Regions from separate parts of the Dysgonomonas sp. Shenzhen-Wh21 genome, predicted to be linked through region 3. Evidence: riboswitches for the same ligand, from Rfam matches in the RefSeq annotation. Region 3 holds a riboswitch; each other region holds the start of a gene.

Region 1 (12,990 bases), on a different contig from region 3:
ATTTTAGCACATAGCCCATTTAATCGTATGCAAGATAAGTTCAACTTTATTGCTGTAGAAACAGAATCGAAAGACTCTGGTGTAAGCGTTCCTCGTAAAGGCAAATGGAATGAAACGGCTTTTCATTCCCATTTCGATACCTTTTATTCTGATCGTTATCTGACTACTACGAATGTAAAGGATGTACACGATGCAATTGCAGGAATACCTTATGCTCATATCATTATATTAGCAAATACTGATGTATATGGCGGTGGTGGTATTTTTAATGCCTATACATTGACCACGACGGGGCATGCAGACTTCAAGCCTGTTGTTGTTCATGAATTTGGTCATAGCTTTGGTGGATTGGCCGATGAATACTACTATGAAAATGATACATTTAGCGATAGCTACCCTTTTGGTGTAGAACCTTGGGAACCAAATATAACAACGCTTGTTGATTTCAATGTGAAATGGAAAAGCTTATTGGTAAAAGACACTCCGATTCCTACTGATGCTAAGTTGGCAGATAAATATCCGATAGGGGTTTTTGAAGGAGGAGGCTATTCGTCCAAAGGGATATATCGTCCTGCTGTTGACTGTAGAATGAAGACAAATACTTGCAAAGATTTTTGTCCTGCATGTCAAAAGGCACTCGAACAACTCATTAAATTTTATACCGAATAAAAAAAATATAGTTAAGGATTTTATTTATAAGGATAAAACAGCTATTTTTGTCGCTGCTAAATTTGAAATAAACAGAATAATATAAATATTTATAACAGATTAAAAATGTCTAAAAAGAAACAAGCTGAATTGCGTGAAGAAAAAGACTGGGAACGTATTGGAACAGCAGTTGCAGAATCAGAACGTTTCATTGAAAAATACCAAAAACAATTACTAATAGGTATTGGTGCTATAGTTGTGGTCGTTAGTGCATTTCTTGCATACAACTATTTTATTGTAGGACCAAAAACTACCGAAGCTCAGGTGGCAATGTTCAGAGGTGAACAGTACTTCAGAGCCGGACAAGATTCATTAGCTGTTTTTGGAGATAAAAACGGATATGTAGGATTTGAGTCAATCATAAGTGATTATGGTTCTACTAAAGCCGGAAAACTGTCTAAACTATATGCCGGAATCTGTTATGCAAATATGGGTAACTACGAGAAAGGTCTTGAATACCTGAAAGACTATAGCGGTAGTGATAAAATAATATCACAACTGGCGAATGGTGCAATCGGCGACTGCTTGGATAACCTGGGAAAATCAGATGAGGCTGTTTCATATTATATCAAGGCTGCTAAAGGTGTAGATAATGCTTCTCAAAGCCCTATGTTATACAAAAAAGCAGGTCTTATATATCGTAATCAAGGAAATTACGATAAAGTAATTGAGGTGTTTTCAATTATAAAGAATCAATATATGAATTCTCCTTTAGCTATTGAAGCAGACAAATATATTGATGAAGCTAATATATTGAAAGGACAGAAATAATAGATCTTTATTATATATTATACAAAAGAGTTCCGCTAGACAGCGGAACTCTTTTTGTTTATATTACTTTTCTAAATAACAATTATCTAATTAAAAGTGATCTTTGAAATAAAAGTAAGATTAAGAGTGGTAATCAGAAACTAAAAAAGGTGACATAAAGAACAGATTGGAACCTGTCACTTTTGTCACCTTTGTCACTTTTTGAATAAGGAAGCGAGCGCTAATACCGTATCACATATTGCAAAAAAAAACGGGCTTTATGGTTAAAGCCCGTTTATATTGATAGATGATATCTTAGTATCTGTAATGTTCAGGTTTGTACGGACCTTCTACAGGAACCCCAAGATATTCGGCTTGTGCCTCAGTCAGCTTGGTCAACTTCACTCCAATTTGTTCAAGGTGTAGGCGTGCAACTTCTTCATCCAAATGTTTCGGCAAACGATAAACGTTTACTTCATAGTCGCGTACCCATAGCTCCAATTGAGCTAAGGTCTGGTTTGTGAATGAGTTACTCATCACGAATGAAGGGTGACCGGTGGCACAACCTAAATTCACTAAACGACCTTCGGCTAAAAGGAATATAGAATGCTCATCAGGGAATGTATATTTATCTACCTGCGGCTTAATGTTTACATGCTTAATGCTAGGGTAGTTTACAAGCTTGTCCACCTGGATTTCATTGTCAAAGTGTCCTATGTTACATACTATAGCCTGATCTTTCATGCGAGACATGTGCTCTATAGTTATAATATCCTTGTTGCCTGTTGTTGTAACAAAGATATTCCCTTCTTTCACGGCCTCTTCCATCGTTGTCACTTCAAAGCCTTCCATTGCTGCCTGCAAGGCGCATATCGGGTCTATCTCAGTGACTATGACACGAGCTCCGTACGAACGCATAGAGTGAGCACAGCCCTTGCCTACATCTCCATATCCTGCAACAACCACTACCTTACCGGCAATCATCACGTCGGTAGCTCTCTTGATACCATCGGCTAATGATTCGCGACAACCATAGAGGTTATCAAACTTAGACTTGGTTACCGAGTCGTTTACATTAATAGCCGGAACAAGTAGTTCGCCTCGCTCCATCATTTGATACAACCTGTGTACGCCTGTTGTTGTCTCTTCGGATACTCCTTTCCAATCGGCAACTGTGCGGTGCCAGCGATTGTTGTCATCCTTAAGAATACGAGACAGGGTGTCGAGTATTACTTGCTCTTCGTGGCTCGAAGCTTTTTTATTCAGAAAGTCAGCATTTTCTTCGGCTTTATATCCCCAGTGGATAAGCAGTGTAGCATCGCCGCCATCGTCTACTATCAGGTTTGGGCCTTTCCCTTCAGGGAAAGCTAAGGCTTGCTCTGTACACCACCAATATTCTTCAAGGGTTTCTCCCTTCCATGCAAATACGGGTATCCCGGCTGCTGCAATAGCTGCTGCCGCATGGTCTTGGGTAGAGAAAATATTGCAACTAGCCCAACGTATATCGGCTCCTAATTCTTTCAGGGTTTCGATAAGTACTGCTGTCTGCACGGTCATGTGTAACGAACCCATGATACGAGCACCTTTCAGCGGTTTTGTTGCTCCATATTTCTTGCGAAGTGCCATTAATCCCGGCATTTCATGCTCTGCTATTTCTATTTCTTTTCTCCCAAAGTCTGCCAGATTGATATCTGCTACAAGGTATGGAAGGTTTGGCAAAAGTTCTTTTGACATATATTTATTTGATTGTTATATATATTTTTCTCCGTATTTTAGTTTTACGTCAGCGACGAACTGCTTGATACGCTGTTCTTCCGACTTCTTGCAAATCAGCAGCACGCCGTCGGCTTCGGCTACAATATAGCCCTCTAAGCCTTGTATAACCGCTAATTTGCCGGCAGGCAATGTCACAACATTTTCGGCACTATCAAAAAATATAGTGTTGGCAATGAGCGACGCATTGGCATCATTATCTTTTTCCGATATTTCGTAAAGTGATCCCCAAGTTCCTAAATCAGACCATCCGAAATCTGCTGCCTGTACATATACATTTGTAGCTTTTTCCATTATGCCATAATCTATTGATATATTCGGGCAAAATGGAAAATTCTCATCAATGAAGGCTTTTTCTTTTTCTGTGCCAAAGGCATCGATACCACGGTCGAAACGAGAAGTTATCTCAGGAAGATATTCACGAAGTGCGCTTAAGATGGTTTTGTTATTCCAGATAAAGATACCTGAATTCCACAGGAACTCTCCGCTTTCGAAGAAGACCTTGGCCAGCTCCAAATTAGGTTTTTCGGTAAAGACTTTTACCTTATTCACTCCGTCCAGTTTCTCTTCGCTCATTTGTATGTATCCATAGCCTGTTTCGGGGCGACTAGGCTTAATGCCGAGTGTCAATAACGTATTGTGTTTAGATACAAACTTATAAGCGTTCTGAATAATAGAAAGGAATTCATCCTCTTTCAGAATCAAGTGATCGGAAGGAGCAACTACAATATTTGCTTCAGGATTAAAAGAGTTGATATGGTAAGTCGCAAAAGCAATACATGGGGCTGTATTGCGTCGCATTGGCTCTAACAATATCTGATTGGGTTTCAACTCAGGCAGTTCTTCTTGTACCATCTGAGCATATTCATTATTGGTGACTATAAATATGTTCTCAAGAGGAAGGATTCTTTTAAACCGGTCTACAGTCATCTGCAAAAGAGAACGTCCTGTTCCAAAGAAATCAAGGAACTGCTTTGGACGGGCTTCGCGGCTAAAGGGCCAAAAACGGCTGCCAATGCCACCACCCATGATCACGCAATAATTGTTCTTGTTATCCATGTTTGTTTTAAAAATTTATACAAAGTTATATCATACTAATATACAAACAAAACGATTAGGGACAATAGCGAAATAAAATTATACGATTCTTTTTCAAAAAAGTTATACTTGATCTTTTGATATATGAAAAATATGTGTACTTTTGCACCGCACTAGGCACAAGCCCAGATGGCGGAATTGGTAGACGCGCTGGTCTCAAACACCAGTGGATTCACTTCCATGCCGGTTCGATCCCGGCTCTGGGTACTAAGAAAGTCTGATAGAGAAATCTGTCAGGCTTTTTGTTATATTCCTTTATTAAAAAATAAAGATATTCTATTTTGATAAATCAATCATCTTAAAGTTTTGATGGGTTCTCAAGTATTGGATTCTATTAACGGTTAAACTATCTAATTGTTTAAAAATATCATACATACCTTCTTCCTTATAATAAGATATAGCTATATTTTTTCTGACAGAATGCGAATGACATGCATTCCCAAAAAAATCATCAAAATAATGATGGTCAGTTTCGCCTAAAGAATACCCTAAAAATATTATGTTATTTGCATTAGATAGTATTTGATTAACATCACATATTTCATTCCAGATACAAGTTGATTTTTTAAGAAAGACGTCATTTTTATTAATTCTTGCATTGTCTTCTACGCCAAAAACAATTTGGTTATTTTTAGCAGTACCATGCACCTTGAAAACTTTATGTTTTAAGTTTTTCTGATGTGTAATATATTCAAGACTTAATGTGTAATTAAAATTGAAAATTAATAATCTTTCAAATTTTTCTGTAAGAAATCTATAGGCTTGTGATGTCTTATCTATATATGACATATCTATGCTATTCAAGTAGTCACATAAAGATTTACGTAAAGATTGATATTCTTGTTTGAATAAATTTCTATTTGAGTTCGTATAGACTTCATTAGAGTAGTTTTTTAATTCATTCTCAATATCTATCCAATTATTTAAATCATGTTGGTTTTTGAGATATAAGCAAAGTTGATTATTTTCAGCTAATAATTTGCAGAAGAAATCACTCGAAATAAAATCACAATAGCCTGTTTTTAATCCTAAATTTAAATCAAATCCATTTCCCGTTATCAAAACTGCATCATATTCATTGTTAGGCATATATTAGTGTGTTTTTTAGATTGATTCTCAAATTTGGCTATAATACAAATAAATTTTTTATGATTTTAGGAATCCTTCCCTTCTTAACTCATAAATCAAGTCTAAATCTTCAATAAATTCAATCTTTGTGTTTTTCATTTTTGTGAGCCTATCAGAATTTCACCCCTTCCTCTCTTTCAATACCTCATGCAATAAAGAAATAGCCTCCTCTTTATCCTTCAACATTCTTTCGTATAAAGCGATCTTTTCATCGTAAAGCTCAACTATTTTATCTAACGGGTTAAATGTCGGGGAGTAGTTTATAGAACCTGAATTATCATAAGCATTTACAATATTGATGGAAGCTCCTTGTTCAAGCTCAGTAATAGCCTCAACAGGAATATCCAAAACCTTAGCAATCTTCTCTAAAATATCCTGTTCGAGCTTATCCTTTTTCTCATAGCTCGAAAGAGTAGCTTGTGATACTCCTATTTGCTCTGCCAGAACATCTTGATTAATGTTTCGCCATTCTCTCCAACGGCGAACGTTTGGACCATGATTGCTCTTCTTTATGCTTGTTTCTTCCATGTCTTTCTATTTGTGAATTTGTTTATATGCAAAAATAAGCATTTAGAGCAAATAATAATTTATTTGTGAGGATAATATTTTAACAGTTAGGATATTAATATATTATTTGTTTTTCTGATATCTTATTGTCTCAATTGATAGGATATAAGACGCTGTGCCCTTTACTTTGCAATTGTGAATTATACAAACTCAAATATAGCAACCCTTACAAATACAAAAGTGCAGTAAGCCTAATGCAAACATTTATGGAAAAATTAGAAAGAGGGGATATAGATCTGGAACCGATATATACATTCTTTAAAGAAGACATTTCTCCTAAAGACTTTGCTAAACTATTGGATGAATTTTTATATAACTATGTCATTCTATTCATACAGTCTCAATCTGATGCTATAATTAGCACGCATAAAGATACTCTCGAATTTATCCACTATCTAAAAACCTTACGGGATATTGCTCCTTTGTGTGATAAAAGGCAATAAAGCGATCAAATTCCAAAATATAGGTTTGAGAGTAGAACTGTTAAGGGTGCACAGCAATCCTGATAGAGAAATCTGTCAGGATTTTTTCATTTCATTTTTTAGATAAACCATGTCTATTAGTTGCTTGCCATTTTCAAATATTTGATGGTCGTAATTGTCTATGAAAAAGTTTTTTACGGTGTGTGAATATACAAAGCCAAATTTTTTGTAAAATGACAATATAGTAGGATCGTCGCCTGTACCAACCAATAATATGTCACATTTATCTTTATAGTTGTCAATTATGTATCTCATCATTAAACTCCCGTATCCTTTCCCCTGTGCTTTTTGGTAAGTTGCAATATTTTTGATTTCGAAAGTTTTCTCGTCTTCTTGAGTAACGACACAAACGGTTTTTAGATAAGTGTCGTATAGCGCAAATAGTTCTCCTCTTTCTAAATATCTGTAGATCATGCTTTCCTGTTCATCGCCCAATAGCAGCAGATTCATAAACCGGTCTTTATCCTCTGTTATTTTTTCTATTTTCATTTTAGCAGAATGTTGCCATTAATAACAAGGCAATATTAATAAATAAGTTTAAGATTTTAAGATACTATTCTCATTGTAATGAGAACTTTTTAATATTGGGTATGAATCTTGGCGTTCATTCAAAGAAGCTCGTACATTTATGATTCTTTGATTGTTGCTGCCCCTGAATCGTAAATCTTCGCTTCGCAGTGCTTCAATATATTTGCCGTCTACCAAAACATCAATAAAAGGAAGAATCTGAGAAAGTCTATCCGATTTTAGAATGTCTTCATATAAAAAACCCGTATAGCACCAAATATTTTTGTTTGTTCCTCTTTTTATTCGTTGTGCAAGTTCTGTGAAACCTTCTACTTGAAACAGCGGGTCTCCACCCGAGAAAGTAACGTTTGCAAATTCATCTTCTTTTATTATCTCTAATAGCTGATCAATGGTGTGTGGTGTGCCATTTTCTATATCCCACGATTGTGGGTTGTGGCATCCCGGGCATCTGTGTGTACAACCGGCAGCGTAGATGGCTGTCCTGAATCCGGGGCCATCTACGGTAGTGTCATGTATAACGTTTAGTATCGATAGCTTATTCATGAATAATGCGGTCGTTTAGCTCTGCTAGTTTTGCGCTGTTCCATCGGTCTGTTGTCCCTACCAAATAACCTGTTATGCGTTGCAGGCGATCTATTTCGTTGCTACCGCATTTCGGGCATCGGGTGAGCTTTGTATCCGAATTTTCATAGCCGCATTTCAAACAACGATTACGGTTGTGATTGACTGATGCATACCCCATATTATATTTATCCATCATATCCACTACTGTCAATATAGCATCGGGGTTGTGTGTGGCATCACCGTCTATCTCTACATAAAAGATATGTCCTCCTCGAGTTAGGTCATGATAAGGAGCTTCTGTCTTTGCTTTCTGATGTGCGCTGCATTGGTAATATACGGGTACGTGATTGGAGTTGGTGTAATATTCACGATCGGTGATGCCCTTGATTAGCCCAAAGTCTTTTTTGTCTCGACGGGTAAAGCGTCCGGCGAGCCCTTCGGCAGGGGTTGCAAGTACACTGTAATTATGCTGATATTTTTCTGAGAATTCATTTACTCGATCTTTCATATAAGTTACTATCTCCAGTCCGAGTTTTTGAGCTTGCTCATCTTCTCCATGATGTTTACCTACAAGTGCAACAAGAGCTTCGGCAAGTCCTATAAAGCCAATGCCCAATGTGCCCTGATTAATTACCTTCTCTATCGTGTTTTCTTCTTTTACTTGCTCGCATCCTTCCCATAATACAGACATTAGTAATGGAAACTGTTTAGGTGCGGCAGTTTTCTGAAACTCGAAACGGCGATGCAATTGTAATGCGGTTAAGTCGAGTATCTGGTTTAGTTTGCTGTAGAAGCAATCTATTCTTTCTTTTTCATTTTCTATATTTCTGCATTCTAAGGCAATGCGTACAAGGTTGATGGTGGAGAAAGAGAGATTTCCCCGTCCGATAGATGTCTTCTTTCCAAAGCGATTTTCGAAAACCCGTGTGCGGCAACCCATTGTAGCCACTTCGTGTTCGAATCGGCGAGGATCGTCCGCTTTCCAATCTTCATGTTGGTTGAATGTCGCATCCAGATTCAAAAAGTTAGGGAAGAAACGGCGGGCACTTACCTTGCTTGCTAGTATATAAAGATCATAGTTTTTGTCATCCGGCAAATAGTTTACGCCTCGTTTCTTCTTCCATATCTGTATAGGGAAAATAGCCGTTACGCCACTTCCTACACCCTCGTATGTGCTGTGGAGCAATTCACGAATGATACAGCGACCCTCGGCAGAGGTGTCCGTTCCGTAATTGACAGAGCTGAATACGACCTGATTCCCTCCACGAGAATGGATTGTGTTCATGTTGTGAATAAAGGCCTCCATCGATTGATGAACTCTGCTCACTGTTCTGTTTATGGCATGCTGTATAATTCGTTTTTCCCCTGCTAAATCTTTGACCGAACAAGGGATATAATCTTCTATTTCTGTTTCGTACAAATGTTTGTATTCTATTCCTGTAACCTGTTCCAGAACTTTTATTTCTTCAATAAAGCTCTTACGTACAAATGGAGCCAAGTAAAAGTCAAAAGCAGGAATGGCCTGTCCGCCATGCATTTCATTTTGTGCTGTTTCCAGAGAGATACAACCTAGCATACTGGCTGTCTCGATGCGTTTTGCCGGACGAGATTCTCCATGCCCTGCAAAAAAGCCATTCTGTAATATCTTATCTAAAGGGTGTTGTACGCAAGTAAGGCTTTTGGTTGGATAATAATCTTTGTCGTGTATATGCAGATAGTTGAGGCGAACAGCTTCTTTTACCTCCGGCAATAATAAATAATCATCGACAAATGGTTTGGTGGTTTCGCTAGCAAACTTCATCATCATGCCGGCAGGTGTGTCGGCGTTCATGTTTGCATTTTCGCGCGTGATATCGTTTGATTTAGTATCTATAATTTCCAGAAACATGTCTCGCGTTTTTGCTTTGCGGGCAATGCTGCGTTTGTCACGATAGGCGATGTATTTTTTTGCCACCTCTTTGCGAGGGCTTTTCATCAACTCCATTTCTACCATGTCTTGTATCTGCTCTACTGTCATTTGCTCATTGCCCTGACAGGATACATAGTCTGTAATACGTCTTATTAGAATGGAGTCTTCTCCTTGTTCGGTGTGTAGCATGGCTTTACGAACTGCTGCCATGATTTTTTCCTCATTAAAACCGACGATACGTCCGTCTCTTTTTACAACTGTCTGAATCATATTCGTTATCGTTTATACTTTTATTGTATCAATTAAAATATAACTGACAGGAGCAGGGAAGTACACATACTTATTTGAAGTGAATATGTTGTATAATTCTGCTGCTTTTCTCCCGAAAGCTAGAATGTATATACGGCAGGTCTTCTGACTTATTTCGCAGTTGGTAACCTTCCCATCAGTATTCGTTGACAGTGGTGTGAGAGTCCAACTACCTTTCTGAAATTTACAGCTACGGGGATAGTTCAGGTCTTTCACCTGATTCCCTTTTCATCCGATTATATTCGGAACCGTATATGTTAACAAAGTTATATGATTTTACTTAATAAAAGACTTGATTGGATATTTTATTTAAGTGTTTTCTGATTTAAGTTTTCTCTATTTGTTGTTAATTGGCTTTTTATGAGTTTGTTGTAGTTTTATTATTGTTGAAAAATTTTCTAAAAATAAAATTTTATATTCCTATTGATGATCTTTTTTTGTTTTTGTAAAGAAAAATGTTTTATGAATAATATATATATCAGACCTTAAGTCCATAACTTCGGAAAATATTTTCAGCCTTCTCTATTTCCGACTGTTCGGGAGGTGCAATATCTTTAAACTTGTAGTCTTCGCCTAACTGCTCCCATTTATGTAATCCCATTTGATGAAAAGGCAAAATATCTACTCGTTGTACATTTTTATATCCAGAAACCTGTTTTGCCCAGTCATTCAGGTCTTTTTCATCGTCGGTGAAGCCCGGAACGAACACATATCTTAGCCAAACAGGTTTCTCAATTTCAGTGAGATACTGCATGAAGCGAAGTGTTGGCTCTAGTGGTTTTGCTGTGAGGTTTTTATATTTATCAGGATTGATATGTTTAATATCTAGCAGTACAAGATCTGTGTACTCTAAAACTTCCTTTACCTTATCATTTAATATATATCCTGATGTGTCTATAGCTGTATGTAAACCTTCATTCTTGCACATCTTAAATAGTTCGATAATAAACTGAGGTTGTAGCAGGGGTTCTCCTCCCGAAATGGTTATACCCCCATTGCGTATGAAGTTTTTTACCTTCTTTACTTCTTCGAAAGCCTCTTCCGGAATCAGTTCGTACTCCTTATCGTTCATATTCCATGTGTCTGGGTTATGGCAATAGAGGCAACGAAGAGGGCAGCCCTGCATAAAAAATACAAACCTTATACCCGGGCCGTCTTTAGTTCCAAAAGACTCGAAAGAATGAATTAAACCTTTCATAATTGATTTTCTTCCTAATAAGAGAAGATATTGCCCCAAAATTTAAAACACTTTTGGGGCAACCATATATGTATTAATGGGGTATCAGAATGATGTAGTAATCGTTCTGTTTATCACATCTAATTGCTGCTCTTTTGTAAGTTTTACGAAATTAACAGCATAACCTGATACACGTATTGTCAACTGAGGATATTTTTCAGGATGTTCCATCGCATCGATAAGCAGATTCCTGTCAAATACATTAACGTTGAGATGGTGACCTGTTTGTAAGAAGTAACCATCAAGAAGTCCGCTGAGGTTTTGAGCTTCTTCTTTTCTGTTTTTACCCAATGTGTTTGGCGTAATAGCGAAAGTATATGATATGCCGTCATTTGCATGAGCAAACGGAAGCTTCGCTACAGATGAAAGTGATGCTACAGCTCCTCTGGTATCACGCCCATGCATAGGGTTGGCTCCCGGAGCAAAAGGTGTTCCTCCACGTCGTCCGTCAGGGGTGTTTCCTGTTTTCTTTCCGTAAACAACGTTTGAAGTGATGGTTAACACTGATTGTGTAGGTATAGCATCTTTATACATCTTACGTTTACGGATTTTGCTCATGAACTTTTCTACTATTTCCACAGCAAACCTGTCGGTCTTGTCGTCGTTGTTTCCAAACGGAACGTAATCTTTTTCTATAATATAGTCGACTGCGTCACCTTCTTCATTTCTTACGATGCGTACTTTTCCATACTTGATAGCAGCAAAAGAGTCAGCGATAATGGATAACCCCGAAACCCCGAATGCTTGTGTCCGAACGATATCAACATCATGCAAAGCCATTTCTAAAGCTTCGTATGAATATTTATCGTGCATATAATGGATGATATTTAATGCTTTTACGTAAGTTTCGGCAACCCAATCCAAGGTGCGGTCAAATTTTTCCCAAACTTCTTCAAAGTCAAGATACTCTCCTGATACCTTTTCTACCCAGTGTTTTGGTAATACTTGCGCTTTAGTTATTTCGTCTTTACCTCCATTTATCGTATATAGCAATGCTTTAGGCAAGTTCGCTCTTGCACCGAAGAATTGCATCTGATGTCCTATTCGCATCGGTGATACACAACATGCTATGCCGTAATCATCGCCTAGTTGAGGGCGCATCAGGTCGTCATTCTCGTACTGAAGTGATGAAGTATCGATAGAAACCTTGGCGCAATAATGCTTCCAGCTTTCGGGTAAACGGTCGCTCCATAATATTGTTAGATTAGGTTCGGGTGCAGGCCCTAGGTTGTATAGTGTATGAAGCATACGGTAGCTATTTTTCGTAACCATCGACTTTCCGTTGTTTGTCATACCTCCGATCGATTCGGTTACCCATACCGGATCTCCCGAAAATAGTTCATTGTATTCATTAGTGCGAAGGAAACGGACAATACGTAGCTTCATCACAAAATGATCGATAAGCTCTTGTGCGTCTATTTCGGTTATTAAGCCTGCCTGCAAATCTCTTTCAATATAGATATCGAGGAAAGTGGTTACACGTCCGAGGCTCATTGCTGCACCGTTTTGGTCTTTGATAGCTCCCAGGTATCCAAAGTATGTCCATTGGATAGCTTCTTGGGCTGTATTCGCCGGTTGAGAAATGTCAAACCCGTACGAAGCAGCCATACGTTTCAAGGCTAGTAATGCTTCTATTTGCGAACTTAGCTCTTCCCGAAGACGAATCAGATCGTCTGTCATTACAATTGGGTCACATTCTTGGAAACGTTTTTCTCGTTCCGATATTAATCGATCTACACCGTAAAGAGCTACTCTGCGATAATCGCCGATAATACGTCCACGTCCGTAAGCATCGGGTAGGCCGGTTAACAATCCGTTACTTCTGGCTCTGCGGATGCTGTCGGTATAAGCTGCGAATACTCCTTCGTTGTGTGTGCGTCTGTATTTTGAGAATATTTCTTCTGTTCCTTTGTCGAGTTTATAACCATATTCGGCCA
Region 2 (7,167 bases), on a different contig from region 3:
AGTATTTACGGAAAATATTATGATAATTATTATATAAAGTATACGTTTCATAAACATTAGTAAAAAATATTAGCTTTTTAAGTGTCCTATAGATAAACCTTTAGTATTCAGGTGTTATCTTTTCTCCCGTTTTTTCATATATGGATTTTTTCTCCATTATATCGATTTTACGATGAGTAGTTATAAATTGTAGATGAGATAAATATATTTCCCTGATTTTAGGGTTTTCTCCTAGCCCCTGAAGGTTTTCAGTTACAGATAAACCTTCTTTTTTAAGATTTTCGACCCAATCTCCAGCAATATCATTCTTTGCATGTTCTCCGGCTACAAACATAAATGGCATAAGAACAACCTCTTTCAAGCCCGAATCCTTTAATTGTGCTAAAACATCATCAAATTCGGGATAGCCTTCTACAGTTCCTACAAAGCAGTTTGTATGCCCCTTCGCTTTAAGCATATAATCGAGCATCGCATATTGGGCTGTAGTAGCATCATAAGTTCCATGTCCGACCCATATATAGGCAACATTTTTTTTATTTTCTACGGTTAAAACCTTTATAACTTCTTCGTAGTCTTGTGGAGAATAAAGCAATGGCGTACCTATACGTACATCCTTAAACAGTCCGCTCACATCTTCTACATTTTTGTACAAAGATTCCATTTCCACTCCATCGATAATAGTGGAAGACTGTATTAATATATGTGTGTATCCATCAGCATGAAGTTGTTTTAAAGCTTCTAATGGATTCACTTTATAGATACCACGTACAGAAAGCCTTTTGATAACAATACGTGAAGAATATGCTTCTCTTACTTCAATGGAAGGGAAAACTTGTTTCACCTGATTATTTAAAGCTTCTATTGTCAGTTCGCGAGTGTCGTCATGAGTAGTACCAAAATGAACTATCAGAATAGCAGCTTTATCGTTTGCCTGCATACTTTTAAAAATATCAGAATACTCGTAACTACCTCCACTATGTGCAAATGTTGCAACAGTGGTAAATAGTATCATAATATATAATAAAATCCTTTTCATAATATCTCTTCATCTAATGATTTGAAATAGCTTAATTTATTATCTGTGAATAAATTCGGATGAAATATTTTTGCCATGTCTTTCAATATAGAATCGGGATGAATCGGCAAATCCTCAAAATAATGGACTCTGCCGGTATTACATCCCCATATCTGTTTTTTATTAAAAGCACCAAACTGGGCATATATTTTATCTTCTTGTTTCAACCTATTATATGTGAAATCTTCTTCTCGATTGTACTTCAACAGCCAGATATCAGCCAATCCTGCTTTGTCGAGTACCATTTCGGCAGACAAGCGTGTCGATCCGGTTGAATTATCATCATTCCAAACGTATTCGCCTCCCGCATCACGTATCAGATTTGCCAGATAGCTTTTTCCTCCAGCAATTCGCCATGTTTTACCAAATTTCAGGTCGTTGAATACTGTTGGTTTATTAGATGCATTCTTTACCCTATCTTTTATTTCATTGTATCTGCGTTCTGTTTCTTGGAAAAGCGAGTCGGCTAGCGCTTTTTTTCCGTAAAACAATGCATGGAAGCGTATCCATTCGGCACGACCGAGAGCAGTATCTTCCATATAGTCAGTAGTAGCAATGATAGGAATTCTTAACTTATCCAAATAGCCCATGCCGGTTTCCATCGCTGATACAATAAGTGCAGATGGCATCAGATTGATTAATTGTTCAACATCCGGTTTATGCATACTGCCCAAATCTATAATCTTTCCGGCTTTCAATCGTTCTTGGATATAAGGCAGGTCTATATATTTGGCCTGACAGACCCCTGTTATACGATGATGTTCATCTATTTCTTGCAACATACTACATTGAATCGTAGAAAAAGCGATCACAGTTGGCAATGGTACTTTTACGATAGTTCCTTTAGGCAGGTTCGTCGGAATTTCTTTATCACGATCAATTAATATATATCGGTAGAGAGTACGCACTGTATCCCAAGGGTCACGTACGGTTACCAATTTGTAATCTTCATATTGTTCTACATTGAATCCACGAGCATGTCTTAGCTGATATTTTTCAATATTTTCATTCTCCTTATTCCCGATCGAAGAACAGGAATAAAGAATTGAGCAGAAAACAAAGAGGTATAATAAGTTTGAAGATTTCATAAACAATCTTACTTACTAAACTTAATTTTCAGGCTGGCATAAAATGTACGTCCGGGTGATAAAGTCGCATAATTGCGGTTGAAAGGTTTATCATCTACAAAGTCAAAGATATTTTCAATACCTAAACCCGGTTCAAATACAAGACCATTTATACTCTTGAATGTATGACGTGTAGCAAAGTTCCATAATTGATAAGCACGTGCATCATCACCATCATCATAATATCTACGGCTTTGCAGGCGTCCGTTTAAATTAAAATTTGACTTGAATAACCCGAAATCTTTAAACCAATTCAGGTTAACATTTCCTGTATGACGACTTATACGTTGAAGACGCTTACCTGTATCTAGGTCTTTAGCATTCACATAACTATATCCTCCTCCTAAGGTAAGGTTATAACCAAGGTATGAATTAAAAGTAAAGTCTACACCTTGAATACGAGATCTACCTATATTATGATACGATGATTTCTTATTATATCCTTCAGCTATTTCTTCAGGTGTTAATTCTATTTCATATGTGTCGATTTTGTTTTTAAGGTTGTTAACATAACCTGTAACAGCCAATGAAAGAAAATCCTTTATATATTCAGCATTGACAGAATAATAGTTTGAGCTTTCGGGCTTCAGATCTTTATTCCCTACACTTAAAGTGGTTTTACCTTTGCTGGTAACTTCAGTTTTCATGAATAACTGTTTTAAGTCAGGTGTTTTAAAACCTGTAGCGTATGATACTCTGAAATTGAAATCATTAAGAGTATACATCGCGCTGACTTTAGGTGTAACCCTGTTTTTGAAGGTTTCATTGTATATATATCTAACTCCGGGAACAATATTCAGCTTTCCGAAAAGATTTATTTCATCCTGAGCATAAAAAGCCAATGTATAAACATTTCTGGAACCTCCGATGCTATCTGCCGGAGCATATAGGTTGTCTACCTTGTACTCTGACCCTACAGTTACTTTATTGAACTTTCCGGCGTTGAATGTACCTTTCAAATTTACATTATTGTACTTCTGCCTTCTCACAAATTCTTCATCTCCCGGCATAAATGTGACACCGTTTTTGTCTTTGGTTTCTTTCAGGTAAGCTTTAAAATATTCAAAACGGTCGGTATTCCAGTCTAATGAAATCAAACCATTATTTTTCAATAAATATTTTGCACCGGCACCAAACGAATAGTCGACATATTTCATATCGAACCCATAAGCACTTACAGGTCGTTTAAACTTTTTGTCGAAAAGACTTCCCTCTACATACATGCTCAATTCTTTTGTCGCTTTATAACCAAAACGCTGGCTGAAAACATCTGAATAGAAGCGTAACATGGCTTGTTTATCCGTATCTACTTCTTCATCGTTTATTATTTCCTTTTTATTAAGTTGCCAACCGTCAGCCTGATTTCGCTGAAAAGAAGTAGAGGAGGAGAAACCTCCTACATTCAAGTACAGGTTAGCATTTTGAGTAAATTGTCCATACTCAGAGAGGCGTGTCTCTGTAGAGAAGTTCACCAAATCTTTTGGCTTATTGGTTATAATATTAATAACTCCAGCTATTGCATCCGAACCATATAAAGAAGAGGCGGCTCCTTTCAAGACTTCTATACGCTTGATATTTCCCATATCAATGCGGTTCAGATCGACGTTACCACCCACATCGCCCCCAAGCTTTTTTCCATCGACTAACACAAGTATATATCTATTACTTAATCCATTCAGCTGCATATACGAACCCATTGCATTAGGAGTGAATGACATAGAGGGATTTAAGGCAATCATGGCATTTTCGAAGGTAGGAATATTCGTGTTTTGGAGTTCCCTCTGAGAAATAACATCTATTGCAACGGGCGAGTTTTTAAGTTTGTTGATTGTGCCGGTACCTGTTACTACTACTTCATTCAGTTTAAGAGGGGAATGTTTCATACGAATAAGGATGTTGTCATTAGATCTGTTTATTGTCTCACGAGCTCCATTATAATCCAGTGCACTAATTCTTAGAAGATTATTACCTTCCGGGATTTTTTCAAGACTAAACTCACCCTTCAAATCTGTGGATGTTCCAATGGTTGTGTACTCAATCCATACGCTGGCGCCAGCGATCGGCTTTTCATTTTCATCAACAACTCTTCCGCGCAAGCTCAACTGAGCGAACGAAATACTTGCAATACAGCATAGCAATGCTGTTAGCATAATTCTTAGTTTCATTAAAAAAGAAGTATAATGTTAGTTAATTATATTCCTGACCCCGGGAATATCTATTAATTTATGCTAGGCAGGTTTCCTGACTTGTTCCATTTTGAGAGGCCTTCCCATCATTGTGACAGTGGCAGTGGTGATACTCAAAATTTTATGGAATTCACAGTAGCGGGCACTGTTTCGGATTCTGACCGAATTCCCTTTTATGCAACAGACGAATGTCTGAATACATCACCTAAGCGGCTTCAAAGGTAATTGAAAAAAAATAGGATTAAAAAGAATTCTTAAAAAATATATTTTCTTGGTAAAATTCATTTCATTGATGGCTTTTTATACTTTTGCTGAAAATAAAACCAGATTACTCATGAAAGAGATTTCCAGCTTTCTTATAGCTGCGCCAAGTTCGGGTTCAGGAAAAACAACGGTTACTTTAGGCTTATTGAGAGCATTAAAGAACAGAGGGCTTAAAGTACAACCATTTAAGTGTGGACCAGATTATATAGATACCAAATATCATGATATGGCTTCAGGTAAAAAGTCGGTTAATCTCGATTTATTCTTATCAACAGAGAATCACGTCAGATATCTGTACTCAAAATACGCATCAGGAAATGATGCTTGTATTACTGAAGGAGTGATGGGGCTATTTGATGGATATGACAAGATGAAAGGAAGCAGTGCCGAAATTGCAGGACTATTGAATATCCCTGTTGTTATGGTTATAAATGCCAAATCTATGGCATATTCAGCAGCTCCGTTATTGTATGGATTCAAAGAATTTTATGAAAAGATAAATGTCTTAGGAGTAATTTTTAACTATGTTGGATCCGAAAGTCATTATAAATTTCTCGCAGATGCTTGCCACGATGTCGGTATAGTCCCATTAGGCTACCTGCCTAAAAATGAAAATCTGACTGTGCCTTCACGTCATTTGGGATTAAGTATCGATCAAGATTTTCTTCTAGATGACTTTGCTAATATTGCCGCATCAATTGTAGAAAAACATATTGATATTGATAAATTGCTATCATATACGCAAGTCAAAATAGGAAATCCAGAATTACATCGAATTAAAGAACATTCCTCTCTGAATCTGAAAATAGCAGTTGCAGCCGACGAAGCCTTCAATTTTATGTATCATGAAAATATAGAATATTTAAGAAAAATAGGAGAGGTGACCTTCTTTAGTCCTTTAACAGACAGATATTTGCCAAAGTCAGATTTTGTTTATTTCCCGGGAGGATATCCTGAATTATATGCAAAACAGCTAAGCGAAAATAAACTGCTACATAGGGCTATTAAGGATTATGCGGAAAATGGAGGAAATATTCTTGCAGAATGTGGTGGAATGATGTATCTGTCTTCATCTATAGCAGATAAGGATGGGATAGAATATCCAATGGTAGATATTTTCAAGCAAAAGGCTTCAATGGAAAACATGAAGCTTAAATTAGGATACCGTCAATTTGAATATAATAGTATAACTATTAGAGGACACGAATTTCATTATTCACATATTGAAAATAACATGGAAAGTATAACGCAGCAGTATAATGCAAAGGAGGTTCCAGTAGATACAAAGTTATTACGCTACAAAAATGTAATTGCAGGATATACTCATATATATTGGGCTGAGATGGAGAATTTGTTACATTTATTTAAGTGATAAAAGTGTAGTTTGTATCAAGTGCACCAACTCTGATGATTGGTTACAACTCATAATAACATAGTTTATCATATGTATCGATATATAAGTTTTTTTATCAGTTCTATTGCATAAACCGTTATAGAAAGTTATAATCTGAGAATATATCATCAAGAAATTATATTTACTTATTACCTTTAATTCTCAAATTAATTAAATAATGAAACAAATTTTTATTAGTGCAGTATTATTCATGACTGCCTTTACTCTAAATGCACAAAAATTTAATGTAGGAACGTATAATGTTAGAAATGACAATTCATCCGATGTGGGTAATATGTGGAAAGATCGCTTTCCGTATATTGCAAAGTTAGTACAGTATCACGACTTTGATTTCTTTGGAACTCAGGAGGCTTTACCGAATCAATTAAAGGATATGAAAATTGCTCTACCCGGTTATGATTATTACGGGGAGGGAAGAGACGGTAACGGACAAGGGGAGCATTCCGCAATATTTTACAAAACAGACAAATACAGAGTACTGAGTAATGGAGACTTCTGGTTGTCTGCCACACCTAATGTACCTTCTAAAAGTTGGGATGCTCCTTGTTGCAACCGTATTTGTACATGGGTTGAATTACAGGATATCAAATCAGGCAAGAGCTTCTTCGTTTTCAGTGCTCATTATGATTATGAAAAAGATTATGCACGCAACGAAAGTAGTAAATTGATATTGACTAAAATCAAAGAAATAGTAGGGGATAATCCCGTCATATTTATGGGAGACCTAAATGGAGGAATGGATAGTTCTTGGGCTCAGCTTCTTAATAACTCGGAAGTCTTAAGAGATACCTATTATGATGTTGAACAACCGTATGCCAATAACTCGTCATATAATGCTTGGGGAAAGCCTCTTGAAGAATTAGACAATTTAGATAGAGCTATTATAAGCAACAACGAAATATTGGATCATATCTATTTCAGTAAGCACTTTAAGACAAAAAGATGGGGAATGTTAACTGATACTTATAACATCGGCAAATTTCCTTCAGATCATTTTCCGATATTAGTAAATGCAGAATGGGCTAATTAGGTTAATTTTAAAGGAAAGAAATCGGAATATTTATTTCTGTCCTCTTACAGTATAGATATAATGTAAACATT
Region 3 (12,990 bases):
CCTGATACTGCTATATAAGTTCTATCTCCGTAAGTTATTATATCTTGTCCAGTATCTCCCAGTCCTTTACTATTTATTGATTCGAAGACATTGTAAGTAACCTTTCCTGTTTCATAGTCGTAATAAGCAATATTTGCGTTATTACTTCCGCTTTTTCCACTATTTAATATATATGATCCTGTTCCTACCAAAGGTGGTTCAACAACAGGTGGCTCAACAATAGGTGGTTCAACAACAGGATAGCCTTCGTCATCACTACATGATGCGAATCCTAAAACTAATGCTACAAAGAGAAATGCGTAAAAAATTTTATTTATTTTCATATGAATAAATATTTAAAAATTATAATTAGCTGATATTGTAAAAGATCGTCCCGGCATAGGATAATATTGTACAATTTGATAATTCTTGTTTGTCAGATTAATTAAATTGAGTTGGAGGCGTAAGCTATTATTATTTAATATAAAAGACTTATTTAGTGAAATACTATGATCTGTATATGATTCTATCTCATTTTTTGGTATATTCTGATCAAGAGCGTAACGTTTGCCTGATATAATAACAGTATAGGCAAAATTTAACCAAGGGTTTTCTAAACTTACCGATGCCGAACCATAATGACGCGGTGTGTAAGGGATTTGATCTTTATAGTTTTTACTATTTTTATCTGTTACATCTATAACTCTCTGATAACTATAATTACCTGTGATATTTAATGATATTTGAGATGTTAACAATGCATGGAGACGCGTATTCAGATCCACCCCAGTCATATCTACCTTTCCATAATTGCGCATCTTAAAAATATTCATTGTAGGAAAAGGCACAATTTTATCATCTACTTTATTTCTGTAACCATCTAAAGATACACTCATAAAGTCAATGGTCTCAGATATTTTTTTTGTCCAAGTCAATCCTATATTGTATTGTGTAGCATATTCCGGTTTTAGATTTATATTGCCCATGCGTATGTAATACATATCATCAAAAGTTGGCACTCTGAATATCTTTTTATAAGATGCACGAAGTCTTAAATTGGCTTCTTCGAAAGGTAAGTATGATACACTTATAGATGGCGTTATCTTTTTCTTATCTTCAGGTGACTCTCCCGTTTGAAGACTTTCATCAACATAAGTAGCCAAAAGGCTTCCGGTTACGGTTAGATATTTATTAGTAAATTGAGCAGCCAAAGCTGTGAGTGATGAAATTCTCTTCGGCTTGTCTACATCTTCAAAATTACTGTTCAATCTATTCTGAAATATATCTTCAAATAAACTTATAGATAGATATTTAAGAGGTTTGCATATCATACCTGCTGATGCATAGTATTCATACTGAGTGATGCGGTCTTCTTGTTTGTTTTCTGCTGTATTATTGGTTATTGACAGATATTTATAATGGTTGCGGCTAAATTTTAATTGTCCTTTTATACTTATTTTATCATTAACTTTATTTTTGTAATATAGCTGGGAGAACAAATCCTTGTTCCAGACTCTTTCTTCATTGTCGTCTCTGTAGAAAATTACAGAACCCGGCAAACCTCTCTCCGAATCATAATAATTTACCTTAAATTTCAGCTCGCCAGCTTTACCCATACTCCCATAAAGGTTTAATTCTGTACGCCAGATATTGACATCCGAATTTCTACGCTTACGTTCTTCTGTCTGGTCGGCATTCTTAAATGTAAATTTATATCTTCCGTCTGCTCTTTCCCATCCTGTATTTAACGAAAGAGAGAATTTCTTATTCAGTCGGTGTGCATAATAGACAGTAGGATTGAAAAGCCCATAAGAACCAGCTTTAACTTGTATATTTCCATTATATGATTTATTCTTAAAGGCAGGGTTTGATGTTATTACCTCTAATAAGCCGGCTGATGCATATGATCGTGCAGATTGGAATATATCGTCAGATTGACCAATGGAGAGACTTATCATGGAAACATTTTCCAACGAAAAACGGCTGATATCAATCTGTCCGGATTGAACATTACTCATCGTAACACCATCATAACTAACTGCAGTATGTTGTGCCCCCATCCCCCTTATTGAGACAGTCTTCATACCTCCAATACCTCCATAATCTTTTACTGTAACTCCCGAAAAACGACGTACAGCATCAGACACGGACAGTATTCCTATTCGTTCAATCTCTGTATTATCAATCACTTGAAGTGGAGTTGTAGATCGTGAGACAGAAGGTTTGATCTGTGCAGAAATTTCTATCTCTGACAGTTTCTTTGCATTGAGACTATCATTAATCTGAGCCTGTACATGCATACAGCCTACTACAAATAAAAATATAAGGGAGAATAAAAAAGTCCTCATCTTCACAAATTATTCAATAAAATGCTTTCGATAAGAACAAAGAAAAGACTATATAATCTTGACACTGTTTCTTAAGCTCTATTCCTCGAAAGCTGTCCGAACTATTACTTTGCAGGTCTTCTGACTTACTCCAACTTGTACAGCCTTCCCATTTTGAATAACAGTGGCTATGTTGCACAAGCTTTACAGAGCTTACAGCAGCGGGTCTGTTCAGGATTTTCACCTGATTCCCTTTTAATTCGTTAACAAACGAAACAAAGTGCTGCAAAGGTAAGGATAAATTATATTGAAAGACAAAATATAAATGTTAATTCCACTAGCATGCTTCATGCGAAAGATATTATCCTGTGTTTTATGCCTCTATGCATTAAAATTCTCCAACCTTAAGCAGCCATGATTTAAATTAATATTTGTAAATCGACATCTAATGTTGTGTTTATCTTAAAAGAAAAACGCTTACCTTTGTTTCATATTCATATATAAATGAAATGAGGAATACAACCAGAGATAAAGTATTGCAGGAAATAAAAGTTGATCAACCGGCTCAATTGCTAGATTTCCTTGTCCAAAAAGAAGTACGTAAAAGCCGCAACGCAGTGAAATCGCTTCTTGCACATAAACAAATCAAAGTAAACGGAAAGCTTATCACCCAATTCGATTTCGAACTGAAGGCAAAAGATAAGGTCTCTGTTATGAAATACGATCAGTCTCGAAAAGAAAAGAGATTGAAGGGATTAAAGATTGTATTTGAAGACGACGACTTACTCGTCATCGAAAAAGAAGCAGGATTTCTATCTGTAGCTACAGATAAGGAAAAGTCACGCACTGTATATAACTCTCTGAATGAATACGTAAAGAAAAAAGATAAAAAAGCACGTGTTTATGTTCTGCATCGCCTCGACAGAGAAGTTTCGGGACTTATGATCTTTGCGAAAGACATGGAGCTCCAGGATATTTTCCAGAAAAACTGGGACAACCTTGTACCTAAGTATTCATACATGGCAATTGTAGAAGGACGTCCGAACCCTAAAAATGGAACTGTAACATCGTGGCTTACCGAGAACAAGAACTTTGTAATGATGTCATCTCTTATCGATAACGGAGGACTGAAATCTGTTACTCATTACAAGACACAAAAATCGAAAGGTGGCTATTCATTATTGGATTTTGACCTTGAAACACGACGCAAAAATCAAGTAAGAGTACACATGCAACAGATCGGACATCCGATTGTTGGCGATAAGAAATATGGTGCTTCAAATAATCCGATCAAAAGAATTGCCCTTCATGCCGGGGGACTAATTTTGAAACATCCAAGAACAGGGGAATTGCTTGAATTTAAAGCCGGCATCCCTAAAGCAATGCAAATACTAATATCCGAAACACAAAAAGAAAGAAAGGATAAGCCCGAAAAAGAGGAATCAATTTAATACATTTTAGGTATGAATGAAGATATTAAGCAGATAGGTCAGCGTCTGAAAGGCCTCCGTGAGGCTTTGGATATGACGACCGAAGAGTTCGCTTCATCATGTGGTATCGATCCTGTGGTATACCTCGAATATGAAGAAGGGAGAAAAGATTTGACTATCAGTACACTGAAAAACATTGCTTCGAAACATAATATAGATGTTTCTGTACTGATGTTTGCCGACGAACCTCGCATGAGCAGCTATTTTTTGACGCGCAAGGGAAAAGGTTTAGCTGTGAAGCGTGTTTCAGATTACAGCTATCAGACGCTAGCCGGTGGATTTAACAATCGAAAGGCTGATGTGTTTGAAGTCACAGTAGAACCCAAGCAAGATAGTGTAAGGATACATCATAGCACACATACCGGGCAAGAGTTTAACCTTATCCTTGAAGGACGGATGCTTTTACAAATAAATGGGAAAGATTTGATATTGGAAGAAGGTGATAGTATCTACTTCGATTCAAGCCTACCCCATGGAATGAAAGCTTTGGACGGAAAGCGAGTGAAGTTTATTGCTGTTGTGCTGTAAGCTGGTATTTTCATTTACTAAAAGATTAATCACCATTATATAATGTTGGAAAAATTTGTAAAACAAATTCATTTTACTTCAACTGAAGATTTTGCAAAGCATTATCACGTTGAGATTCCTGATAATTTTAATTTTGGATATGATGTAGTTGATGAATGGGCACGAATAAACCCTACCAAAAGAGCTATTTGTTGGGGAAATGACCAGGGAGAACACATCGATTTCACATTTGCAGACATCAAAGAACAGAGCGACCGTACAGCTGCTTATTTTCAGTCGTTAGGCATAGGACATGGAGATATGGTAATGCTTATCATGAAACGACGCTACGAATTTTGGTTTGCTGTTATAGCTCTGCACAAGATAGGCGCTGTTGCGATTCCGGCGACTCATCTATTAACAAAAAAAGACATCGTTTATCGCAATAATGCGGCAAGTATAAAAGCAATCCTGAGTGTAAATGACGAAACTGTCATAAGTCACATAAATGAAGCAATGGCGGAGTCGCCAACAGTGAAGTGCCTTATTGCATGCGGGGAAAATATACCTTCGGGATGGAACGATTTCCATAAAGGAATAAAAGAAGCGAAGCCTTTTGTACGTCCCGATCATGTAAATACCAATGATGATATTTCTCTGCTGTATTTTACTTCAGGTACAACAGGAGAACCGAAAATGGTAATTCACAATTTTGCTTACCCTTTAGGGCATATTGTAACAGCTAAATATTGGCACAACCTGCACGAAAACAGCCTGCATCTTACAGTTGCCGATACGGGATGGGCAAAAGCCGTCTGGGGAAAACTATACGGACAGTGGATAGCCGGTGCGGCTGTAATGGTATTTGATCATGAAAAATTTACACCTCAATTGGTATTACACCTTATAGAGAAACATAAAATCACTTCTTTTTGCGCACCTCCGACAGTATTCCGCTTTATGATTCGCGAAGACCTGTCTCACTACGACTTATCTTCGTTGGAGTACGCCACTACAGCAGGTGAAGCTCTCAATCCATCTGTTTTCGAGGCATTCTATAAAGGTACAGGAATAAAGATGATGGAGGCTTTCGGGCAAACTGAAACCACGCCGACTATTGTTACTTTCCCATGGATGGAACCAAAACCCGGAGCAATGGGTGTACCCAATCCGGCGTATGATATGGACTTAATAGCAGCAGACGGTCGCTCGGTAGAAGATGGCGAAGTAGGTGAAGTTGTTATTAAGACCGACAAATGGAAACCACTAGGTCTATTTATGGGTTATTATCGTGACGAGGCACTAACAAAACAGGTGTATCATGATAATGTATACCATACGGGAGACATGGCTTGGCGCGACGAAGATGGCTATTATTGGTTTGTAGGACGCATAGACGATGTTATTAAAAGTTCGGGATACCGTATCGGACCTTTTGAAGTAGAAAGTGCTTTGATGACACATCCTGCTGTTGTAGAGTGTGCTATCACCGGAGTACCGGACGAAATACGCGGACAGGTAGTAAAAGCGACCATTGTATTAGCTATGGACTATAAGAACAAAGCCAATGACCACCTGAAGCGTGAGATACAAGACCACGTAAAAAAGGTTACAGCTCCGTACAAATATCCTCGTATTATCGAGTTTGTTGAAGAACTACCTAAAACGATTAGTGGAAAGATCAAACGAGCGGAAATAAGAAAACAGGAAGAAAATTAGTAATACATCAATGCAAGAGTATGTTTATCGGCATAGAGTATAAAACTATTATCTACCGATTTGCATATTTGCTTAATCTCTAATTTCTTTATATTTATTATGATTTGTAAAGAATAAAAGATTATATTTGCACGCCTAAAAGTGTGCATATATCTCCATTAGGCCTCATTTTATTGAAAAGAGGTGTCCGGGATATATGTGTATTTTATTAATTTTGAAGAAAATAGAAATAATATAATTAAATAACAAAAAGTAAAATCCAAAATGCAAAACAAAGGCTTTGTAATTACTTTTGCAATACTCCTAACATTAGTTTGTTTGTTTTACTTGTCTTTTACGTTTGTAACAAGAAGTTACGATAAGAAAGCGGAAGAATACGCAGCTGCATACGCTACGGAGCATGCAAAAGGCGATCAACTACTCTATGATGAGTTGTATAATAAGCAATATACTTTCTACATAGACTCAATGTCTACAGAGAAAGTTTGGCCTAAAGGTATCCTTGGCATTGGAGATAGCATCGGCTATACTCTGAAAGAATGCCGTGAGAAAGAAATTGGCCTCGGGCTAGACCTTAAAGGTGGTATGAGTGTTATTGTGGAAGTAGACGCTGCCGCAGTACTTCGTTCACTTGGAGATCCCGACAATGAGGCGTTTCAAACAGCTTTAGGACAGGCTTCGGACGAAAACAGAAAAGGAAGTAACCGAGACTATATCTCTATTTTTGTTGATAAATTCAAAGCTAGTAACGGCAATAACAAATTAGCATCGATATTCAGTACAAAACTGAGAGATCAGGTATCTCCTACCGATGATGATAATAAAGTAGTAGCTGTTTTAAGAACAGAATTGCAAAGCGTTGCTGATAACTCATTCAATGTGTTGCGTACGCGTATCGACCGATTTGGGGTAGTTGCTCCTAACATTCAGAAACTAGACCGTGCAGAACGTATACTAATCGAATTGCCGGGAGTTAAAGAACCTGAACGTGTGAAGAAACTATTGCAAGGTAGCGCAAATCTTGAGTTCTGGAAAACATACAACCTACAGGAAATCCAAAACTATATTGAGTTGATGGATCAGCGTTCGAAAGAAGTGTTAGCTGCAAATGGTACTACTGCACCTGTAGCTACAGATTCTCTAGCTGCTGCGACCACAGACTCTGTAAAAGTAGAAAGCACCGATAATCTAGGATTTACAAAACCTCTTCGCTCCTACTTTACAACCTTTGCAGGTGGAGCTATCGTCGGTTTTGTAAATAAAACAGATACAGCTGCCGTAAATAGAATTTTACACAGATATCAAGATTTGTACCCTGGCGACTTAACATTTGCTTGGGGCTTCAAAGCTGAAGATGCAAAAGAAACACAATTCGCACTATATTCTCTTCGTGGTGATGGTATTAAAAAAGGTCCGGCTCTTGACGGAGATGTTGTGATCTCGGCTAAAGCTGACCAATCTCAACACGGTTCTGCATGGGAAGTAGATATGCAGATGAATACTACAGGAGCACAACGTTGGGCTACTATTACAGGAGCTGAGCAAGGAAGAAGCATCGCTATCGTTCTTGATGGATCTGTATATTCTGCACCAAACGTTCAAAATAAAATTGAAGGTGGCCGTTCTCAGATCACAGGTCGTTTTACTGTAGATGATGCAAAAGACTTAGAGAACGTTCTTAAGTCTGGTAAGATGAAAGCAGGTGTACATATCGTACAAGAAGATATTGTAGGGCCATCTCTCGGACAGGAAGCTATTACTGCCGGTATATTCTCATTCTTATTAGCCTTGGTATTATTGATGATCTATATCTGCGTTATTTACGGATTGATACCGGGGTTAATCGCAAACTCGGCGCTAATTGTCAACTTGTTCTTCACCATAGGTATTCTAGCTGCTTTTGGAGCGGTAATGACACTACCGGGTATAACAGGGCTTGTATTGGCACTTGCGCTTGCTGTGGATGCTAACGTATTGATTTATGAGCGTACAAGGGAAGAATTAAGAGCGGGTAAAAACGTGAAAGTTGCCGTAGTAGACGGTTACAAACATGCATTTTCTGCTATCTTCGACGGTCACGTGTCTCAGGTAATTACAGCCATCATTCTTGCATACTTCGGAACAGGTCCGATACAAGGATTTGCTACAACGTTGATAATTGGTATCATTGCTTCGTTCCTTACTTCTGTATTCCTGACACGTATATTCTATGAATATATGCTCGAAAAAGGTAAATTCAGAAATCTTACATTCTCTACATCTCTTTCTAAGAAACTGTTTTTGAATACAAATATCAATTTCTTGGGAATGACCAAAAAGGTTGTTATCTTCTCTGCCATCATTTTGGTGTCAGGATTGGCTTCATTATTTATCAATGGATTGAACGGAGGTATTGACTTTACAGGTGGACGAAACTATTTGATCCGTTTCGATAAGAATGTAAATGCTGATGATATAGAAAAACTACTAGTTCCAGAATTCCAAGGTTCTACGGTTCTTGTATTGACTAGTGGATCAGCAACGCAATCTTCTACAACAAGTCAGGTGCGTGTTACTACAAACTACAAAGTAGAAGAAGCAACAGATGCTGTAGAAACAGAGATCAGAGCTAAAATGACTAGTGCATTGAAAGAATATTTGGCACCAAATACAACAATCGACAACTATATACAAAGTTCTCAACGTGTAGGGCCAAGTGTTGCCGACGACTTGAAGACCGCTGCTACAATCGCAGTTGTGATTGCCGTAATATGTATGGCTGTCTATATCCTTATACGTTTCCGCAACATAGCGTTCTCGGCAGGTACATTCTTCGCAGTAGCACACGATGCTGTATTGGTTATTTTCTTATACTCTTTACTATATAAGATAATGCCATTCTCGATGGAAATAGACCAGTCGTTTATTGCTGCGGTGTTGACAGTAGTAGGTTACTCTATCAATGACAAGGTTGTAATCTTCGACCGTATCCGCGAGATCAGAAACATGTATCCAAAACGCAATATAACCGAAACTATTAATGAGGCATTGAACTCAACATTAGGACGTACGATGAATACATCATTGAGTTCTATGTTGGTTGTATTCTGTATCTTCTTATTAGGTGGTGATACTATCAGAAGCTTCACATTTGCGATCTTCATCGGTATTATTATCGGTACATATTCTTCTGTATTCGTTGCTACCCCAATAGCTTGGGCTATCTTCAAGAAAGAAGAAAAGAATAAGGATAATGCAATTGAAGCGAAATAAAACTAAATAAATTGTCTTTTCGATATAGAGGCTGATTAAACAATGTAATCAGCCTCTATTTTTTTGTAGAAACTAAAGAATATATATTTAAGCTTTCAAGAAAGATTATCAATAAAAAAATCCTTTCATTACAAAGATGAAAGGATTCTTATTATATAACTAAGATGTGTATTCTGTTCGGGCTAGAAAGGAACAAAGTCATTACCACCTCCTTGCATAGGGTGTGGTGGTTGTTCTGCCACAGGGTGATTGTTGATCTTAGATGAGAACTGCTGACCTGCTCCAAAATTATAATCGTCATCAATATTTTGAAAACGGGCAAACTCGCTCTTGAAGCGTAACAATACATCGCCTGTAGCACCATTACGATGCTTTGCTATAATAATTTCGGCAAGACCTATCAAGGAGTTACCTTTATCATCTTCTAATATTTTATAATATTCAGGGCGGTGGATAAAACATACCATATCGGCATCCTGCTCGATAGCTCCCGATTCACGGAGGTCAGACAATTGCGGACGCTTTCCTTCTGCTCCTGTACGCCCCTCAACCCCACGGTTAAGCTGCGAAAGGGCAATGATTGGGATGTTTAATTCTTTTGCTAATCCTTTCAATGAGCGAGATATCATACTCACCTCTTGTTCGCGGCTACCATAATTCATACCGCTGGCATTCATTAGCTGGAGGTAGTCAATTATGATAATCCTAACGCCATGCTCACGGACCAGACGGCGTGCTTTTGTCCTCAGTTCGAAAACTGACAAACTCGGGGTATCATCTATAAATAACGGTGCGTCGTAAAGCTCTTTTATTTTGAAATCGAGCTGTTCCCACTCATAAGGGAGTAACTGCCCATTCTTTATCTTTTCGCCCGGTATTTCGCATGTATTGACGATCAGACGGTTTACGAGCTGTACGTTCGACATCTCGAGAGAGAATAATGCTACCGGATATTTATAAGACACAGCCATATTTTTGGCCATTGACAACACGAATGCGGTTTTACCCATCGCCGGACGAGCTGCAATAATTACCAAGTCGGAGTTTTGCCAACCCGAAGTTATCTTGTCCAGCGGAGTAAACCCTGTTTCCAGACCGCTTAGCCCTTCAGGACGGTTTGCCGCTATTTCAAGTAAATGTAAGGCTTCTTTGATGACCGGATTGATCTGCGTCACATCCTTCTTCACATTGCCCTGCGATATCTCGAACAGTTTGCTCTCAGCTTCCTGCATGAGGTCGTCGACATCTACTGTTTCATCAAATGCTTTACTTGTAACATTTGAGGAAAAAGAGATAAGTTCGCGCGCAAGATATTTTTGAGCTATAATACGGGCATGAAATTCGATATGGGCAGCAGATGCCACTTTTTCGGTCAACTGAGCTATATATACAGGCCCTCCCACTGTCTCCAATTCTCCATCTTTGCGTAATTGTTCGACAACAGTAAGCATATCGATCGGTGCCTGACGTACAGCCAGATCTACTATTGCTCTGTATATAATCTGATGAATGGAATCGTAAAAACTTTCTGGTTTAAGAATATCACTAACAACCGAATAAGCATCTTTCTCTAGCATTAGAGCTCCGAGTATGGCCTCTTCCAACTCTCTGGCCTGTGGTTGTATTTTTCCTATATCCGGAACTAAAGTTGTTTCCTTTGGTTTGCGTTTTCCCTGATTCCTAAAATTTGACTCTGCCATTTATCTGAACTCCCCTTTCCATAAATTTTATTCAAAGATAAAATAAATAATATTGAATGGAGACTTAAGTTTTGAACAAGATGTTAATAACTTTTTACGGGTTATATTTGGCGCCTTTCAAAATTGTTTGCGCATCCATAGATAATATATCTTCCAGCAAGAATCCCTTCTTATTGGCATACTGATTTACGATCTGCCAGCCTATCCATGCACCTACACGCCCCGGAGACTGCGGTGATACTACGGTTGTAGAAGCGGCATCATTGGTGAGACGAGTGATAAGCATGTGATCGGTAGAATAAAGATAGTTTTCTTTTACTATTTTCTGCCAAATATCTTTCTCGTTATTCTTGCACCAAGCTGATTGTTGGGATGTATATCCTATCAGATTGTCGGTATCCTCACCGGGAAGCAGAATGGATAGTGCATACAAAATTTTACCTTCATCTATCATAGCAGACAGAAGAGTTTCGTGATCGGCAGGTTTTATAATATCACTTATCAGCCAAGCTTTGATATAATCCTTTACAATATCCTCAGACTGCATTTGAAGGCGTTCGTATGGTTGAAAGAAACTTTGATAAGCCGGATAGTCACTACCCAAATACTTGTCTATCGAGAGAGATATAAGATTGTTTACGATAATTACATTTGCTCTGAAACCTGAGACATGCATCGCTAACCGAGGTAGTTTTTTACCGGGAAAATTTTCTTCTACCAAAGCGTTTACCGCAGTCAACTTATCTTCATATACAGATACGTCTGCATATTTTGTAGATACATCCTGATATATTTTGAGTAAGTCTTCATTCGCAAAGTAATCTCTAAGTTGAGGAAAAAACGTCGCTTGATCGCTGGTCTTCATGGCGATTTGCCCAAAAGCAGGAAGCAACAAGGGATATTTTTCGGTCAGAGATTTTTCTGTTGCGGCATCAGGGTGTTGTATATAATTGTATATATCTTTATCGAAGCGTATAATGGATACTCTCTCTTGTGCTGAATGCCTGTTGTCGCTCTTCACCGTGCCCGAACAGCCGATGAAAGATATTATAATAAAACCTAATAAGTAAGTTATATTTTTCATTTATTCCCTTTTAAGATTTCTTCTTTGCGAAGATAATTTATATTTTTTAATTTTGTTCCGCTTTATAAACAAACATATATGCATAATGTTATAACTAAGAATGTAACAATATATTATATATTTTGGCGCAAGTAATAAGCATAGTCTATTATAGAAAAAAAAATAAATCCAACGAATGATAACTATATTAGGAATAGAATCTTCCTGTGACGATACTGCAGCAGCCGTTATACAAGACGGGGTGCTTTTGTCAAATGTAATATCCAGCCAGAAGGTTCATGAAAGTTACGGGGGTGTTGTTCCCGAATTGGCTTCACGAGCACACCAGCAAAACATTATACCGGTGGTAGATCAGGCTTTAAAAAAGGCCGGAGTCAACAAAGAAGATCTGTCCGCAATTGCCTTTACCCGAGGTCCGGGACTTATGGGTTCGTTGCTTGTGGGTACATCTTTTGCTAAAGGGCTATCGTCGGCACTAAATATACCGATGGTTGATGTTAACCACCTGCACGGACATGTTTTGGCTCACTTTATCAAAGAGAATAAAGACGATGATAACCAACCACAATATCCATTTTTGTGCCTACTGGTTTCGGGTGGAAATTCACAAATAATTCTTGTGAAGTCATACAACGAAATGGAGATAGTAGGACAAACAATCGACGATGCCGCCGGCGAAGCTTTTGACAAGTGTGCGAAAGTGATGGGACTGGGTTATCCCGGAGGACCTGTTGTTGACCGATTGGCAAAAGAAGGCGATCCTACCAAGTTTAAATTGAATAAGCCGCATATACCGGGTTATAATTACAGCTTTAGCGGATTGAAAACTTCTTTTCTATACCTCTTGAGGGATGAACTGAAAAAAGACCCTGACTTTATTGATAAGAATAAAGAAGATCTTTGTGCGTCATTACAAAAGACAATCATAGATG

The links. A riboswitch is a leader RNA that binds a small molecule or an ion and turns the genes downstream of it on or off. The one in region 3 is predicted to bind cobalamin.
Region 1: another riboswitch for cobalamin. It lies ahead of LDB17_RS08240 (anaerobic ribonucleoside triphosphate reductase); the one in region 3 lies ahead of LDB17_RS09215 (TonB-dependent siderophore receptor).
Region 2: another riboswitch for cobalamin. It lies ahead of LDB17_RS06095 (TonB-dependent receptor); the one in region 3 lies ahead of LDB17_RS09215 (TonB-dependent siderophore receptor).

Annotation. Positions count from the first base shown of each region.
Region 1 is NZ_JAIXHZ010000126.1:8,535-21,524, reverse strand. Features, by position in the region: gene LDB17_RS08290 (M64 family metallopeptidase) at 1-669, shown strand, start outside; gene LDB17_RS08285 (hypothetical protein) at 775-1,479, shown strand; gene ahcY (adenosylhomocysteinase) at 1,774-3,192, opposite strand; gene LDB17_RS08275 (mannose-1-phosphate guanylyltransferase) at 3,208-4,290, opposite strand; tRNA gene LDB17_RS08270 (tRNA-Leu) at 4,453-4,536, shown strand; gene LDB17_RS08265 (AbiH family protein) at 4,606-5,418, opposite strand; gene LDB17_RS08260 (helix-turn-helix domain-containing protein) at 5,578-5,985, opposite strand; gene LDB17_RS08255 (hypothetical protein) at 6,231-6,467, shown strand; gene LDB17_RS08250 (N-acetyltransferase) at 6,543-6,995, opposite strand; gene nrdG (anaerobic ribonucleoside-triphosphate reductase activating protein) at 7,044-7,577, opposite strand; gene LDB17_RS08240 (anaerobic ribonucleoside triphosphate reductase) at 7,570-9,777, opposite strand; cobalamin riboswitch at 9,894-10,084, opposite strand; gene pflA (pyruvate formate-lyase-activating protein) at 10,295-11,014, opposite strand; gene pflB (formate C-acetyltransferase) at 11,099-12,990, opposite strand, start outside.
Region 2 is NZ_JAIXHZ010000090.1:263-7,429, forward strand. Features, by position in the region: partial or broken gene LDB17_RS06080 (TonB-dependent receptor plug domain-containing protein) at 1-51, opposite strand, end outside; gene LDB17_RS06085 (sirohydrochlorin cobaltochelatase) at 101-1,036, opposite strand; gene LDB17_RS06090 (ABC transporter substrate-binding protein) at 1,033-2,163, opposite strand; gene LDB17_RS06095 (TonB-dependent receptor) at 2,172-4,367, opposite strand; cobalamin riboswitch at 4,416-4,612, opposite strand; gene LDB17_RS06100 (cobyrinate a,c-diamide synthase) at 4,681-6,024, shown strand; gene LDB17_RS06105 (endonuclease/exonuclease/phosphatase family protein) at 6,224-7,096, shown strand.
Region 3 is NZ_JAIXHZ010000132.1:117-13,106, forward strand. Features, by position in the region: partial or broken gene LDB17_RS09210 (DUF5074 domain-containing protein) at 1-323, opposite strand, end outside; gene LDB17_RS09215 (TonB-dependent siderophore receptor) at 336-2,327, opposite strand; cobalamin riboswitch at 2,420-2,602, opposite strand; gene LDB17_RS09220 (RluA family pseudouridine synthase) at 2,816-3,757, shown strand; gene LDB17_RS09225 (helix-turn-helix domain-containing protein) at 3,770-4,324, shown strand; gene LDB17_RS09230 (AMP-binding protein) at 4,367-6,022, shown strand; gene secDF (protein translocase subunit SecDF) at 6,287-9,274, shown strand; gene dnaB (replicative DNA helicase) at 9,457-10,974, opposite strand; gene LDB17_RS09245 (hypothetical protein) at 11,069-12,058, opposite strand; gene tsaD (tRNA (adenosine(37)-N6)-threonylcarbamoyltransferase complex transferase subunit TsaD) at 12,234-12,990, shown strand, end outside.